DNA from 2 places in the Blautia sp. KLE_1732_HM_1032 genome. Region 1 is predicted to be linked to the other one. Evidence: riboswitches for the same ligand, from Rfam matches in the RefSeq annotation. Region 1 holds a riboswitch; the other holds the start of a gene.
What was found. Region 1 has a riboswitch for FMN ahead of NQ489_RS15810 (ECF transporter S component). Riboswitches for the same ligand answer to the same signal wherever they lie in the genome.

Region 1 (7,700 bases):
GACTCTGCAGGAGGGGAGCTGATTCTTAGGTGGCGGAAATCTGCGTTGCTTCAAAAAATCTCGCTGTTTGAGCGGCTTCAGACGCGAGTTCGAGATTTTTGAAGCGCTTTTAGCAGAATTCCGGCACCTTAGAAGCCAGCTCCCGACGAAGCCCCAGCCTGGAAAGAAGCCCCTCACTGGCGTCCCCTTCCGCCATATAACTACCTCCGTTTAAATCTCCCCAAGAAATCCAAACACCTCCTCATCCTCAAGAAAATGCATCAGCATATAAGCACACATGATCGCAACCCTCTCCTCCTTCAGGATCCTCCTGACCTCATCCCGGTCCGCGATCACAACCTCGATCTCCTCACTATCCTCCTGAGCAGCCTTACTAACCTCACCACTGGCATACCCATAAACCGTAGCACAGGATTCATCCGTCATCCCAATCGTCGTAAAATAAGGCTTCTCAAAAGCCTCCGCAACCTTGATCGGCTCCAGCTTCAACCCGGTCTCCTCAAACATCTCCCGCACAGCACCCTCATGGAAATCCTCCCCAGGCTCCACAAGCCCCGCCGGAAACTCATAAATATACCCGCCGATCGTATACCGATACTGACGGATCAGCACAACCTTATCCCGCTTCTCTCCATAAACACTGTAAATGATCACCCCATCCGGATGATTCTCCCCTGTAGAAAGCTTCATATCCTCCACACTCTTCGCCCTGGAGGCCACAAAATAAGAAACCGGCGTATCATGTATACTGGTCGCATCCACCCCATAAAGATTCACGAACTTATTATCTGTAAGTTTTTTCACACTGTTGATCTTACCCATCTTAAAAACTCCTTCCCGAAAATTTTTTCTAAAAACATTTTATCCCATCCAAAACCAAAGGTCAATTTTTTATACTTACACTCACCTCACAATAGTGCTATAATAAATATCCTGCTATAAAATTAAAAATTTACTTATCACATTACCAAACAGCTACTGCAGACAAGAAAGAAGGAAAAAACATTGAAAAACCAGACCAATGCTACCCAGGCCGAAAACCCTCTGGGAACCGCCCCTGTAGGCAGCCTGATCGCCAAATTCGCCATTCCCGCCATCATCAGCATGCTGGTCAGCGCTCTGTACAATATCGTTGACCAGATCTTTATCGGACAGGGCGTAGGAATGCTTGGAAACGCCGCCACAAATATCGCATTTCCCGTAACCATTATCTCTACTGCTGCTGCACTGCTCCTGGGAATCGGCAGTGCCTCCAATTACAACCTGGAAATGGGCGCAGGAAACGAAAAAAAAGCCAGCTCTATTGCAGGAACCGGACTCTCCGCGCTGATAATCTCCGGTACGATACTCTCTGTCATCGTCCTTCTGTTCCTGAAGCCACTGCTTCATTTTTTCGGCGGAACACCGGACGTCATGCCCTATGCCATTGATTACATGGGGATCACCGCCATTGGACTTCCCTTTTATGTTTTAAGCACAGGCGGCAACCACCTGATCCGAGCAGACAGGAGTCCTACCTATTCCATGACCTGCATCCTGGCCGGTGCCGCCATCAACACCATCCTAGACCCGCTTTTCATCTTTGGATTCGGCTGGGGCATCAAAGGTGCAGCCTGGGCAACCGTGATCGGCCAGATCGTATCCGGACTTCTGATCATCTTTTATTTTTCCAGACTCCGGAAAATGTACCTGGACCACTCCATGCTGATTCCTAAGGCACGCAATCTGTCTGCCATTTTTTCTCTGGGAATGGCATCCTGTATCAATCAGGTTGCCATTGCTGCAGTGCAGATCGTCATGAACAATACACTTCGCCATTACGGAGCACTCTCCGCTTACGGAAGTGATATTCCGATTGCCTGTGCAGGGATCATTTCCAAAGTCAATCAGGTATTTATGGCCATCTGCATCGGAATCTCCCAGGGCTCCCAGCCCATCTGGGGATTTAACTACGGCGCCGAAAAATACAGCCGTGTACGCCAGACATACCGCTATTCCGTAACCTTATGTACTGTGATCGCAACCATATTTTTTATCTGCTTCCAGTTCTTCCCGCATCAGATCGTAGGCATCTTCGGAAACGGCAGCGACCTGTACTTTCATTTTGCAGAAAAATATCTCCGCATCTTCATGCTGATGACCTTTGCCAACGGGATCCAGCCTATGTCCGCCGGCTTTTTTACCTCCATTGGAAAAGCCAGGCTTGGTGTGATCATGTCCCTCACAAGGCAGGTGCTCTTCCTGCTGCCGCTGATCGTCATCTTCCCGGTCTTCTTCGGAATCGATGGCGTCATGTACGCAGGACCAATTGCAGATACCTCTGCATTTGTGCTGGCCGTTGTTTTTGCCAGACGTGAGCTTGGAGTCATGAAAACTGCAGAACAAAACGCCTGACACAAGAAAGAATCCTGCTTGCAGGATTCTCCGCCTGCGACGGGTCGCTTCAGCGACATTATTCCTCTCCGTCGCAGTGCGATCCTGCCCGGAGGGCTTTTTTATGTTATAGGAACATTACGGAGTAATTTCCTATAACATAAAAAATGCCATGTAATTTACTGCCCATCGGCAATATATTACATGGCATTTCTCACATTCTCAGATATTTATCTGAAACCACCATTTTCTGATCTTTCCATCATCCTCCGGCAGCTGCTTATGATCAGTCACCCTTCAGTACAACACGGATCTTCTTATAAATTACAAATACGATCAGAGATGTCAGTGCATATTTAAAGATATTAAACGGAGCAATGATCAGCAATGCAAAGGTAAGCAGTCCGTTTACGGAGCTGTGTACTGCGCTTCCCATCTGGATAAAGGTCTCGATTGGCATTCCAAAAGCCTTACCGTAAGCCGGAAGCAGTACAAAGGCATTGACAAAGCATGCAAGGATCGCCGTCAGAACTGTTCCTGCTGCCATACCTGCAACTGCATGTACTCTGCTCTTTTTGTGACGGAAACGATAGATCAGGCCGGCCGGTACCACATAGGCACATCCAAACAGGAAGTTGGCAACATCACCAACACCGGCAGTCATGGTTCCCTTAGTCACAAGATGTACGAGAATCTTCACAAGCTCGATCAGGATACCTGCTACAGGTCCCATAGCGAAGGTTCCTACCATAACCGGTACCTCGGAAAAATCAAGCTGATAAAAAGACGGTGCAAGAAACGGGATCGGAAACTCAAGATTCATCAATACTCCTGCCACAGCACCAAGCATGGCTACCTGCGCGATGGTTCTTGTTCTGCTTCTTTCCACAGCATTTCCTCTCTGTAATATCTGTTCACTCATAACTCTCTCTCCTTCTTCAGAAATATTCAAAGAAAATTTCCACAAGAAATCTTTATGCGAAAAAAATTTCTTCACATAAAAAGCCCCGGGAGCTTCTTCCCGGGGCACTGAGCACGTTCTTTAAATACTGCGCGTTCTTCTCTCATCCAGACTTTACTGTCGGTTCCGGAATTTCACCAGATCAGCCGCCAAAGCGGGTCGCGGACTATACCGCCGGTAGGGAATCACACCCTGCCCCGAAGAAATTTTCTTTTTTATGAGTTCATTATAACGCGCTCTTTTTATAATTACAAGCCTTAATTCTGTCACAGAAGCATTCTGCTCCATTTATATAAATCTAAGATCCACTCCTTTATGATCAAACCCGGATTTTCTTTACCGTACTCCAGCTACTGTAAAGAACCTTTTTTCCGACTCTTTTATATGACCGGATGCGGACATAATAGGTCTTTTTGTTTTTCAGTCCTGATATCTTATATCTGATCGCAGACTGTTTTCCAACTGTGACCGTTTTTCTTTCTTTTATAAATCTGCTGTCTGCTGCATACTGGATCTGATAGCCGGTTGCCTGTATATTTTTTTTCCAGCTTGCAGTAAAGGATCTGTTTGCTTTTTTCAGTCCTGTCAGCAGAGTTTTTGGAGGCAGGATCTTAAAGGTAAGCGTTTTGTTGATACGACTGTATTTTCCGGTCCCTCTGACCTGCACAGTTCCAATTCCGGAATTTTTATTATTTTTGTAATACAGCTTATAAGCACTCGAACCGATCTTCTTTCCATTTACAGTTACGGTTACTGATGGCCGGATGGTTTTTCCCGTATAAGTGTAAGAGGTTCTGTTTAGCTTAACATTGCTGACAAACTTTTCTGTCTTTTTTATGATCTTGAAATGAATGGTTGCGGTACCTTTATAATAACCGGTACCATAAATGGTTACCGTTGCAACACCCGGATACTGATTATCCTCGTAGTACATATAATAATCTTCGCCGGCTTTCAATCCGGGGATTACGATGGCAGGTGTGAGTTCTTTTCCTGTATATGTCTGATCAGCTATTGGATCCGCAGCCGGTAGTTTTCCGTAAATAGTAAAATATAATGTTTCCGATCCTTTATAATTGCCGATTCCCGTGAGCTCTGCACGAGCTTCACCAGGCTTTTCATTATTAACATAGGTTACCGTATAATCTTTTCCCTGTACCAGTCCGTCAATTACCACTTCCGGTTCCACTTTTTTTCCTTTAAAGGTGGTTTCCAGGTATGTTTCATTATTTTCCGCAAAATAGCACACATACATTCCATTTTCATCTGGCGTAATCTTGAAACTCCGCTCTACTGTACCGCAGAAAATATCTTTTCCCGTGATCTTTACAGTCGCAGTTCCTGCATTGATGTTATTTTCATAAGTTACTTCATAATCGGAGCCCTGCTCAAGTTCCGGTGCGGATTCACTGGATTCTATTTCAGGTTCATGGCTTTTTCCATTATATTCATATTCTGGAGTGATCTGTTCAAACCATTCATTCTGAAGCGGTATCCGGTTGTCTGCTGACAGCTCCACAAACATGTAGCCACGGTCCTCTGCGTATTTCTGAAGTGTAGAATCCTTTTTTCCCGCGATCAGTGCTGAATCCCTGAACGCATCATCCGCCCAGATAGTATCTGTGCTCAGTACTCTTATCCTGCACTCGGAAGACAGACGAAGTCCATTTTTCCCAACTGATTTTACAGATGCGGGAATTATAATATCGCGGATCCCTGAACTGCTCTGGAATGCATATTCACCGATTTCTTCCAAGCCTTCGTTTAGGACAGCTTTCGTAAGCGACGAACAGTTTCCGAATGCACCTTCTCCAAGGCTTCTGACACTTCCCGGAACTGTTATGGAAGAAACATTTACACAGTAATAAAAAGCATAGTCTCCCACGCTTACAGTTCCATCCGGGATCTGGTAATCTCCGGAACGTCCGGACGGAAACACGATCAGTTTTGTGCCATCCTTGCTGAATACCACTCCGTCTTTTTCAGAAAAATACGGATTTTCCGGATCTACTTTAATTTCTGTCAGACTGGACTCAGACAAGCCCTCCACAAAAGCAGCCAGCCCTATAGATGACACATTTGGGGGAATCGTAACAGATTTCAATTTCTCACAGTTGTAAAAAGCATTCTTTTCGATGGTTGTAAGCGAATCCGGCAAAGTAACAGACTCTATATCAGAAGCCTGGGTGCAATACTGGAAGGTACTGTTTCCAAGAACCGTTACTTTTCTTCCGTCAATAGTATCCGGAACTACGATATTTGTATCTGTCCCTTCATACTGATACAGCCTGAGTGTTCCATCATTCAGGATCTCATAAGAATAGTCATAGTCCATTTTGGACAATTCATAATGTCTGGGGGCATTTCCCGTATATCCACAGTCAACCAGATATCTTTCGCCGTCAATGATGACTACGGAGTTCCTGTGACCGCTTCCCGCCCCCGGATCATTTGCCGCATACCTTGCATACACGGTCAGTCCCAGTTTTTCGCACATATAGTTCACTGCGCTGGTATTGGCCCAGCAGTCTCCGCCGCCATCCAGCATCAGGCCTGTATAGCCGGAATGATACTGACTGTAATTAAAGTTGTTGGCAAGCCATCTGGCGATTGTCTCAACCTTTTTATAATCGGACATTTCCGCAGTAATATTTTCTTTGAGGAATGTATCCATTTTTTGTTCTGCGTAATACTCCGCATAATCTTTGAGTATGAATTTATAATAAACGGTACTATTTCCATCCTGTACAGAGATCAGGGTCTCTCCAAACATGTATTCCCACTGGCTCTTTACGTCATTTCCGTTTTTGTCTACATAGGTTACATACTGCATTTTAGGAGTAACAAGACCGGTTTCGCTGACTTTCGCAGTATAACCGGAAACAACCGTATATACCGGATTTTTGCCGGATGTCTGGATCTGATAAGATGTCTGCATGGTATCCGGCATGGAGATCACACTGCTGTAGGTATCATTCATCGCATACAGATATATTTCTGTGCTCTCTACATCTGTTTCTTTTTCGGAAGTGCCTGCTGCCGGAATATCATCTGTGAATATATCTTCCTGCTGCTCCTGGTTTTCTCCGTCACCAAAAATTTCTTCCGGTGCCGCAGCCTCCTCTGTATCCTCTGTTCCTTCTGCTTTTCTGATGACCGCCGAAGGTTCTTCCAGAATTAATCCTTCATCAGAATCCTGTTGTATTTCCTCACTCTCTGAGCTTTCAGCTTCATCCGTTTCCGTTCCGATATCTGATCCCGGAAACTCTTCTTCTGTAATCTGATCTGTGCTCACGGCAGTATTTTCTTCCGTGATCTGATCTGTGTTTACGGTATTTTCTGATTCCTCAGAATTCCCATCATCTGTAAAAGTATCAATGGCGTCTGTCATATCCGTCTGTGCGTCTGTAAAATCTTCGGCCGCCACCGGTCCGCATGGAACAACAGACATACATAATGACAGACCAAATGCTATCAATTTTTTCGGAAATTTCATTTCGTACCTTTCCTTCCTTTTTATGTAAACCGTTTATATGTAAGTCCTGTTTTTATTATAACGCGGCCCTGTCTTTTCGCAAGCTGCAATAATGTCCCCTACTCTGCAAAAAAACCGCTGTGATCTTCATTTTAGATCACAGCGGTTTATGTTTTATTATCGGAACATCAGACTTTCCACAATTTCAGCATTACTGTTCTTTCCATATCCGCATTCAATCAACCAGTTTTCTGGCTGGATACTGCCAACACCACGTTCTACTGTGATGCTGCATGCTCATATGCATTCTGTATTCTTACAGAATATCGATATGCTCTCCTGCAAGTGCCTTGTTCATGCTTCGTACTGCGCAGAATTTACCGCACATGGAGCAGGTATCATCATGCTCCGGTTTGCGCTCGTTCCAGATACGTTTTGCTGTTTCCGGATCCATGGCGCATTCCCACTGTGCCTCCCAGTCAAGCTTTCTTCTGGCATCTGCCATCTTGTCATCGATCTCACGGGCACCGCGGACACCTTTGGCAATGTCTGCTGCATGAGCTGCGATCTTAGATGCCATGATTCCCTGTTTTACGTCCTCAAGATTCGGAAGCGCAAGGTGCTCTGCCGGTGTTACATAGCAGAGGAATGCTGCTCCGGACATAGCAGCTACTGCTCCGCCGATCGCGGATGTGATGTGGTCATATCCCGGTGCAACGTCAGTTACGATAGGTCCTAATACATAGAACGGTGCACCCTGACAGATGGACTGCTGTACTTTCATATTTGCCTCAACCTGATCAAGCGGCACATGTCCCGGTCCCTCGACCATTACCTGGACGTCTTTTTCCCATGCACGTTTGGTCAGCTCGCCAAGACGTACAAGCTCCT
Region 2 (7,700 bases), 1.0 Mb from region 1:
AATGCATCTCCTGTCAGGCACTCCGAATGTACACGGCAAAGCACATCCTCACCATCTCCTAGATCACCTTTTACCAGTGCCAGATGATGCTCTCCTGTAATGTCATTGATATAGCCATACATTTTAAAATCACCGTACTGCGTTGGGAGGTTTGCAGCTGCTTCCTCCTTTACATGCTTTTCATGTATTCTTATATAATCCTGCAGATCACGAATCGTAATAAATGTAAGGTTATGCTCTTTTGCCATTTCCCATAGCTGTGATGTACGCATCATAGTGCCATCTTCTTTCATAACTTCACAGCACACGCCGCATTCTTTCAGTCCGGCAAGTCTCATAAGATCTGTTGTTGCCTCCGTATGGCCATTTCGTACCAGAACCCCGCCTTTTCTGGAAATAAGCGGAAATACATGTCCCGGTCTTCTGAAATCCTCCGGTTTTGACTGATCATCCACACACTTCATAATGGTATAGGAGCGTTCTGCCGCAGAGATACCGGTGGTTGTATCTGCGTGATCCACTGCCACGGTAAATGCTGTGCTGTGATTGTCCGTGTTCTCAGCAACCATCGGCGGAAAATTCAATCTCGCCGCAATTTCTGCACTCATCGGTGTACAGATAAGACCCTTTGCATAAGTCGCCATGAAATTAATATTTTCCCGGGTCGCAAACTCTGCCGCACATATCAGATCTCCCTCATTTTCTCTGTCCGGATCATCTGTGACCAGAATTATTTTTCCTTCCTTAAGATCCCTAAGTGCCTCTTCAATTGTGTTGTACTGATAATTTTGTGACATACTGTATATCCTCCTGTTCTAAAACCCGAATTCTTCAAGAAACTCCATCGTAATTCCGGATTCTTTTTTCTCTTCTTCGTTTTTTCTGATGCCAAGCAATTTTTCTACATATTTTCCAATCACATCATTTTCCAGATTAACCAGATCCCCCGGCACCTTTTCCAAAAGGGTGGTTTCTTCTCCTGTATGTGGAATGACCGACACCTGAAAACCAGTTTCATCAACCCTTGCAACTGTCAGGCTGATCCCATCAATACAAACGGATCCTTTTTCCACGATCAGATGCAAGATCTGTGGCGATGTCTCAATTGATACCCAGATGGCATTTTCTTCCCGGAGCATGGAACGTATCACTCCAGTCCCATCAATATGGCCGCTTACTATGTGTCCCCCGAACCTGCCATCTGCAGCCATTGCACGTTCCAGGTTTACCTGGCTTCCGGCTTTACAACTGCCAAGACTGCTTCTTCTGATCGTCTCTGCCATCACATCAGCAGTAAATCCGTCCGGCTGGATCGACGTAACTGTCAGACACACACCATTCACAGCAATACTGTCACCGATCCTTGTCCCTTCCAGGACTTTCCGGGCTTTCACTGCCAGGATCCCTGATTCTCCTGTCAGCTGTATATAACGGACTTTTCCTTTCTCTTCTACGATTCCTGTAAACATGATTCCTCCTGTTTTTTCTCACACACCTGACATCTTATCCGGATGTCCTCACCGATCTGGCAGATATCTATATATTTCAGTTCTACTGCTTCAGACGGGAATTCAACTCCGATACCTTCTACCGGTGTCTTCCCGGCCACACCACCAAACAGCTTTGGTGCCACAAAAGCCTGTACTTCCTTTACAATTCCGGCTCGCAGGGCACTGTCATTTAACGTACCGCCTCCCTCCAGGAGGATGCTGTCAATACCCCTGTTTCCAAGATCTGTCATCAACTTTTTAAGGTCTATCTGATTCTTTTCATCCGGACAGTAAATGGTCTCAACTCCCATAGTATGTAATATTTTTATTTTTTCTTCTGTATTTTTCTGATCTGCATAAGCCACGATCGTCCGGTACTTTTCCGCACTTTTTACAATCTGACTGTCCGGCGGAATCCTGAGCTTACTGTCGCACACAATCCTGACAGGACTTTTCCAGCCTTCTACCCGGACGTTCAACATCGGATCATCTGCAAGCACAGTTCCAATACCTGCCATGATCCCCATGTACTGATGCCGCATATGCTGTACTTCTTTTCTTGCCGCTTCTCCGGTGATCCATTTTGATGCTCCTGTCTTCGTTGCGATCTTCCCATCCAGTGTCATGGCATATTTCATCACCACGTATGGGGTTTTCGTAGTAATATAATGGAAAAACACCGGATTCAGCTGATCACATTCTTCTCTCATAAAATCTTCAACTACTGTTACACCGGCTTCCCTTAACATCTGTACACCTTTTCCTGCCACTTTCGGATTCGGATCTCGGGAACCGATCACCACTTTTCTGATCTTCTGTTCAATGATCGCTTCCGTACATGGAGGTGTTTTTCCATGATGACAGCAAGGCTCCAGTGTAACATAAATCACCGCACCTTCTGCTGGTTCTGTAAGAGAAGCAATAGCATTACGTTCTGCGTGAAGTTCTCCATACTTTTTATGATAGCCTTCCCCGATGATCCTTCCGTCTTTTACGATCACTGCCCCTACCATCGGATTGGGATTCGTCCAGCCTTCTCCTTTTTTGGCCAGCTGAATCGCCCGAAGCATATATTCCTGATCCGTCATTTCTATTCCTTCTTTCTTATTCCTGTTCTTTGTCTAGAGCGTGTTTGAAAAAGGCTTTCTGCAAGATGTGCGTCACAATTTGTGGGAGATTTTGTCCGGATGAGGGCGCCGTAGCGGGCTACGGCAACTGAATTCGGGCAAAATATACCGCAAAGTGGGGCGTGCAGATTGCAGGAATGATTTTTCAAACACGCTCTGGTACGCCGAGGCTTTTAGATCTGTGCAATCGGATTCACAGACAAGTGAGTGGTATATTTATTTCGAAAACGATGTACCAGATACAAAAAAAACCTGCAGAAATATCTGCAGGGTAGAATTGATCTGTTACATATGATCGATAAATGAATGTCTGATTCCCTATATAAAAAGCTCTGAAATGGATCACCATCTCAGAGCTCTGATACTACATTCATTCAAAAAATCAACTGTACTATCATCTTCTTCCATCCAGACTGTACTGTCGGCCCCGGAATCTCACCGGATCATGCCTCTCGGCTCGCGGGCTTTACCGCCGGTAGGGAATCTCACCCTGCCCTGAAGATATCTTTTTGTTTATTTTAATACTTTATCTGTTATTTGTAAAGCGAAATTTTTATTTTACTCATTCCATGCGGAATATTAGTTACTGGCAGGCAATCGTCGTATTACTATTCTCAGGCTTTGGTTGACAAACAGGCACGCAGGCAAAGACCGATGGCCAGCACACAGAGCCTGTGCCTTGGAAGATGAATTTTTTTATCTGCAGTTTACTATTGCTTTTTGGGCAGCAGCAAAATCTTTTTCTAGTACATAAATACATGTTGTTTCATTCTTATGATCAATTCCCGATGCAAAAGTATGATAAAAAATCAAGAAAAAAAGATTATTGATAAATGTTCCTTTTTTCAATCTCGTTTCGTAAAGAATATTATTTTCATTCAACGCTTGTGTTAACCGCACGAGATGATCCATATTATCAGTTTCACATAATTTAATTTTTCCATTATCCTGGGTATATTTCATAAAAATCTCCATTCCGCCGCCTTTGGCTGGCGGCACAAATAGTGAGGAATTATAAGCGGAAACAGGCGCAGGCCGTGACATTTAGGCGTTTTAAAAGTATCGATTATCTCTGTCAATTCATGAGCATACTTATTTTGATGTGGCAGGAAGAACCAGAGAATATATTTGACAGAGTGTCCAAGATATTTGGATAAAGAAAACCGATGGCTTTGACTGTTATCAATCTACACCATCGGCTTTCAAGGTTTTTAAATACTTAAATTCAGACTTATTAAAATAATATAATGAAAACTTAAGTTAATGGATTATTTACCCATCTGCTTTGCAACTTCCTCAGCGAAGTTCTCTTCTTTTTTCTCAAGACCATCGCCTGTCTCGTAGCGAACGAAGCCTTTGATCTGGATCTTAGCGCCGTTCTCTTTTGCTACCTGCTCTACGTATTTAGCAACGGACTGTTTTCCGTCCTCTGCTTTTACGTATGTCTGGTCAAGAAGGCAGATCTCTTTAAGCTCTTTCTTGATACGTCCTGTGATCATTCCCTCAATAACCTTAGCCGGTTTCTGGGACTCCTTCGGATCGTTCTGGATCTGAGCCATAAGGATCTCTTTCTCATGCTCGATATAGTCAGCGCTTACTTCCTTGTCGCTTGTGTACTGCGGTTTCAGAGCTGCGATCTGCATAGCTACGTTCTTAGCCATCTCTTTAACAGCATCGTTAACAACATCTGTCTCAACGTCTACAAGAACGCCGATCTTTCCACCCATATGAGTGTAGGAAGCGATGAATCCGTTCTGCTCCTCAACCTGAGCAAATCTACGGATGTTCATGTTCTCGCCGATTACTGCGATCTGAGCTGCAAGAGCCTCTTTTACAGTCTTAGTTGTATCAAGTGCCCATGCCTCAGCAAGGAAAGCATCGATATCAGCTGCTGTTGTGTTAAGTGCCTGTGCTGCAACATCTGCAACATAGCCCTGGAATTTCTCATTCTTTGCAACGAAGTCTGTCTCAGCATTAACCTCAACAACGACTGCTTTCTTTCCATCCTCTGTTACCAGAGTTTTGCAAAGACCCTCTGCTGCGATACGGCTTGCTTTCTTCTGTGCTGTAGCAAGACCCTTCTCACGCAGGAACTCAACTGCTTTATCCATATCACCATCTGTAGATGTAAGAGCTTTCTTACAATCCATCATTCCGGCGCCGGTCATCTCTCTTAACTCTTTTACCTGTGCTGCTGTAATAGCCATTGTTCGTTTCCTCCTGAAATATTCTGTTTATACGAATTATTCCTCTGTAGCTGCAAACTCCTCAGACTCAGCCTCGATCTCGCCATCTGCCTCAGCAGTTCCCTGCTTAGCCTCGATAACAGCGTCAGCCATCTTGGAAACGATGAGTTTTACTGCACGGATAGCATCGTCATTTCCCGGGATCACATAGTCAAGCTCTTCCGGATCACAGTTAGTATCGCAGATACCGATAAGCGGGATTCCAAGTGTATGAGCCTCCTGTACGCAGATTCTCTCTTTCTTAGGATCTACGATAAAGATAGCATCCGGGATTCTCTTCATCTCTTTGATTCCGCCAAGGTTCTTCTGAAGCTTAACAAGCTCTTTGCGAAGCTCGATAACTTCTTTCTTAGGAAGTACGTCGAATGTTCCGTCAGCTTCCATTGTCTCGATTTCTTTCAGTCTTGCGATACGGCTCTGGATTGTCTTGAAGTTTGTAAGCATACCACCAAGCCATCTCTCATTTACGAAGAACTCTCCACAACGCTCTGCCTCTGTACGGATAGCATCCTGAGCCTGTTTCTTAGTTCCTACGAAAAGGATGTGTCCACCGTTGGCAACGATATCTGCTACTGCATTGTAAGCATCGTCAACCATTCCTACAGACTGCTGAAGATCGATGATATAGATACCATTTCTCTCTGTGTAGATGTACGGAGCCATTTTAGGGTTCCATCTTCTTGTCTGATGTCCGAAATGAACACCTGCCTCTAAAAGCTGCTTCATTGAAATAACGCTCATGTCTTTTCTCCTTTTTGGTTAAATTCTTCCGCACAGGTCGCCTTCTCTCTGGACCCATCCTCACACCGTAGGGCACCATCCTTATAGAATCGCCGTGCGTGCTTATTTTTGCAACTTCTGAATTATAGCATAGAAAATCCCCTTATGTAAAGGGGATTTTTCCAATTTTTTTCTGTTTTTCAGCGGTTTCCGGCAGACTTCAGAAGCTCCAGCTCTTTTTCGGTGAGCGAACGATATTTTCCTGTCGGAAGATCTGAAGGAAGCGCCAGCGGCCCCATGGATAGTCTTTTCAAATAAGTTACTTTTTTTCCCAGTGCCTCCATCATCCGTTTTACCTGATGGAATTTTCCCTCGTGGATAGTAAGTCGGATCTCAGATTCCCAATTCTTACCGGCTTCTGCAGATTCTGTACCGGACTCCCAGGTAGAAAGGATCTCCAGCCTTGCCGGTCGTGTGAGATCTTTTTCCCCGATATCCACGCCTTCTGCCAGCTTCACGACATCTTCTTCTGTCACTTTCCCAGATACTTTTGCATAGTAGGTCTTATCCACATGCTTTTTCGGAGAAAGAAGCTCGTGTGCCAGAGGACCGTCATCTGTGATCAGAAGAAAGCCTTCTGTATCTTTATCCAGGCGTCCCACCGGAAAAAGACCCTTTCTTCTGTCTTTCTCTTCAATGTAGTCAAGAACCGTTTTATCTCTGAAGTCCTCCGTTGCGCTGACACAGCCTGCCGGCTTGTTAAAAAGATAGTATACATATTCCGGTGCAGCATGGATCTCCTGCCCGTTCATAACCACCTGATCTTCTTCTGTTACTTTCAGCTCCGGTTTCTTCACAGATTTCCCGTTAACCTGCACCTGACCCTTCTGTATGTATTTTTTTACCTCGCTTCTTGTACCTGCGCCGGCATCTGCCAGAAATTTATCCAGCCGGACTGGTTTTTCCATTAATCATTTACCTCCCATTCTGTTACATGGGCTGCCTTTGCATCTGCTTTGATGAAATCCGGGATCTCTCCGGTAAATGTCATATAAAGTCCGGAATCCCCGCCGGTGCTCTCCTGTCCTTCCAGAACCACTTCCATTGTGGCATCTGCATTCCAGATAGTCCATCCGTTTACCAGCTGTGATGGACGGATACATTTTTTCAGAGCTTCCAGCTGTTCCTTTTTATCGTAACGGACTTTATAACCGTTATCTGTTTCTTCAAGATCCGAAATGGGCTCAGTGTCGGAAAAAGCTTCATCATCTTCGCCGGCAGCTTCGGAGCTGAAGTAATAAACATCAATATACTCAACAGACAGCTCATCCATAGAAAGAGGATATCCTGTTTCTTCCAAAATTGCAAGTGTTCTCTTATATGACGGATACACCAGAACGGATGTGGACACATTCTCTCCTTCCTGCACAGCCGGTACATTCATTCCCCCTTCATCCATGTAGCCTTCTGACGGAATTTCCGTATAATCGAACATCAGCATTGCACATGGCTGGTCTTTTACTGTCTGACCGCCGTTTTCCAGAATGTCCTTTCTCAGTGCCTCTGCCAGTGCCTGACGCTTCTCTGCATTTTTTTCAAATAAAGAATGAATATCTCCGTCACAGAAAATACCGGTAACCTCTTTCAGATACTGTTTGTCCAGCTGGAAAAATGAATATCTGTCTTCTTTCCATGTCTGCTCATCATACAGGGCTTCCATAAGATTCTGTGCCTGTGCAGAGGATACAATATAGCCTCTGCATACACTGAATCCCTGTTTATTTATGTAGCGCACATACATGCGCCTTCCTGATTTTTTTCCTTTTTCATTCTGAAGCCTGATATCCTTCAGACTGTTATATAATGCTTTACTTTTCATCACCGGCTGATCCAGCAGACCGGAACTATTGTCTGAGGTGGCAGTATACCGGATCTTATAGATTCCGTTTTCTTTTTTTTCCACATTGCAAAGCTGCTCTGTATATGAAAGATTGCTTACATTTATCACAACTCCCTGAAGATTGTCATAAGCCGGAAAATAACTGTCATATCCCAGAAGATCCATTTTCATGGTCAGCGCACAGATTGCCACAACACCTCCAAGGATCATAAGCTGC

Region 2: linked by a shared signal. The riboswitch ahead of NQ489_RS17865 (DUF6783 domain-containing protein) and the one ahead of NQ489_RS15810 (ECF transporter S component) in region 1 are both predicted to bind FMN.

Annotation. Positions count from the first base shown of each region.
Region 1 covers NZ_CP102266.1:3,334,260-3,341,959, forward strand. The annotation lists gene NQ489_RS15800 (NUDIX hydrolase) at 211-822, opposite strand; gene NQ489_RS15805 (MATE family efflux transporter) at 1,006-2,394, shown strand; gene NQ489_RS15810 (ECF transporter S component) at 2,660-3,295, opposite strand; FMN riboswitch at 3,426-3,543, opposite strand; gene NQ489_RS15815 (fibronectin type III domain-containing protein) at 3,654-6,830, opposite strand; gene thiC (phosphomethylpyrimidine synthase ThiC) at 7,126-7,700, opposite strand, start outside.
Region 2 covers NZ_CP102266.1:2,303,841-2,311,540, forward strand. The annotation lists gene NQ489_RS11060 (bifunctional 3,4-dihydroxy-2-butanone-4-phosphate synthase/GTP cyclohydrolase II) at 1-797, opposite strand, end outside; gene ribE (riboflavin synthase) at 816-1,469, opposite strand; gene ribD (bifunctional diaminohydroxyphosphoribosylaminopyrimidine deaminase/5-amino-6-(5-phosphoribosylamino)uracil reductase RibD) at 1,451-2,578, opposite strand; partial or broken gene NQ489_RS17865 (DUF6783 domain-containing protein) at 2,581-2,706, opposite strand; partial or broken gene NQ489_RS17870 (DUF6783 domain-containing protein) at 2,656-2,892, shown strand; FMN riboswitch at 3,010-3,124, opposite strand; gene NQ489_RS11075 (hypothetical protein) at 3,314-3,580, opposite strand; gene tsf (translation elongation factor Ts) at 3,886-4,824, opposite strand; gene rpsB (30S ribosomal protein S2) at 4,861-5,604, opposite strand; gene NQ489_RS11090 (pseudouridine synthase) at 5,784-6,551, opposite strand; gene NQ489_RS11095 (DUF6449 domain-containing protein) at 6,551-7,700, opposite strand, start outside.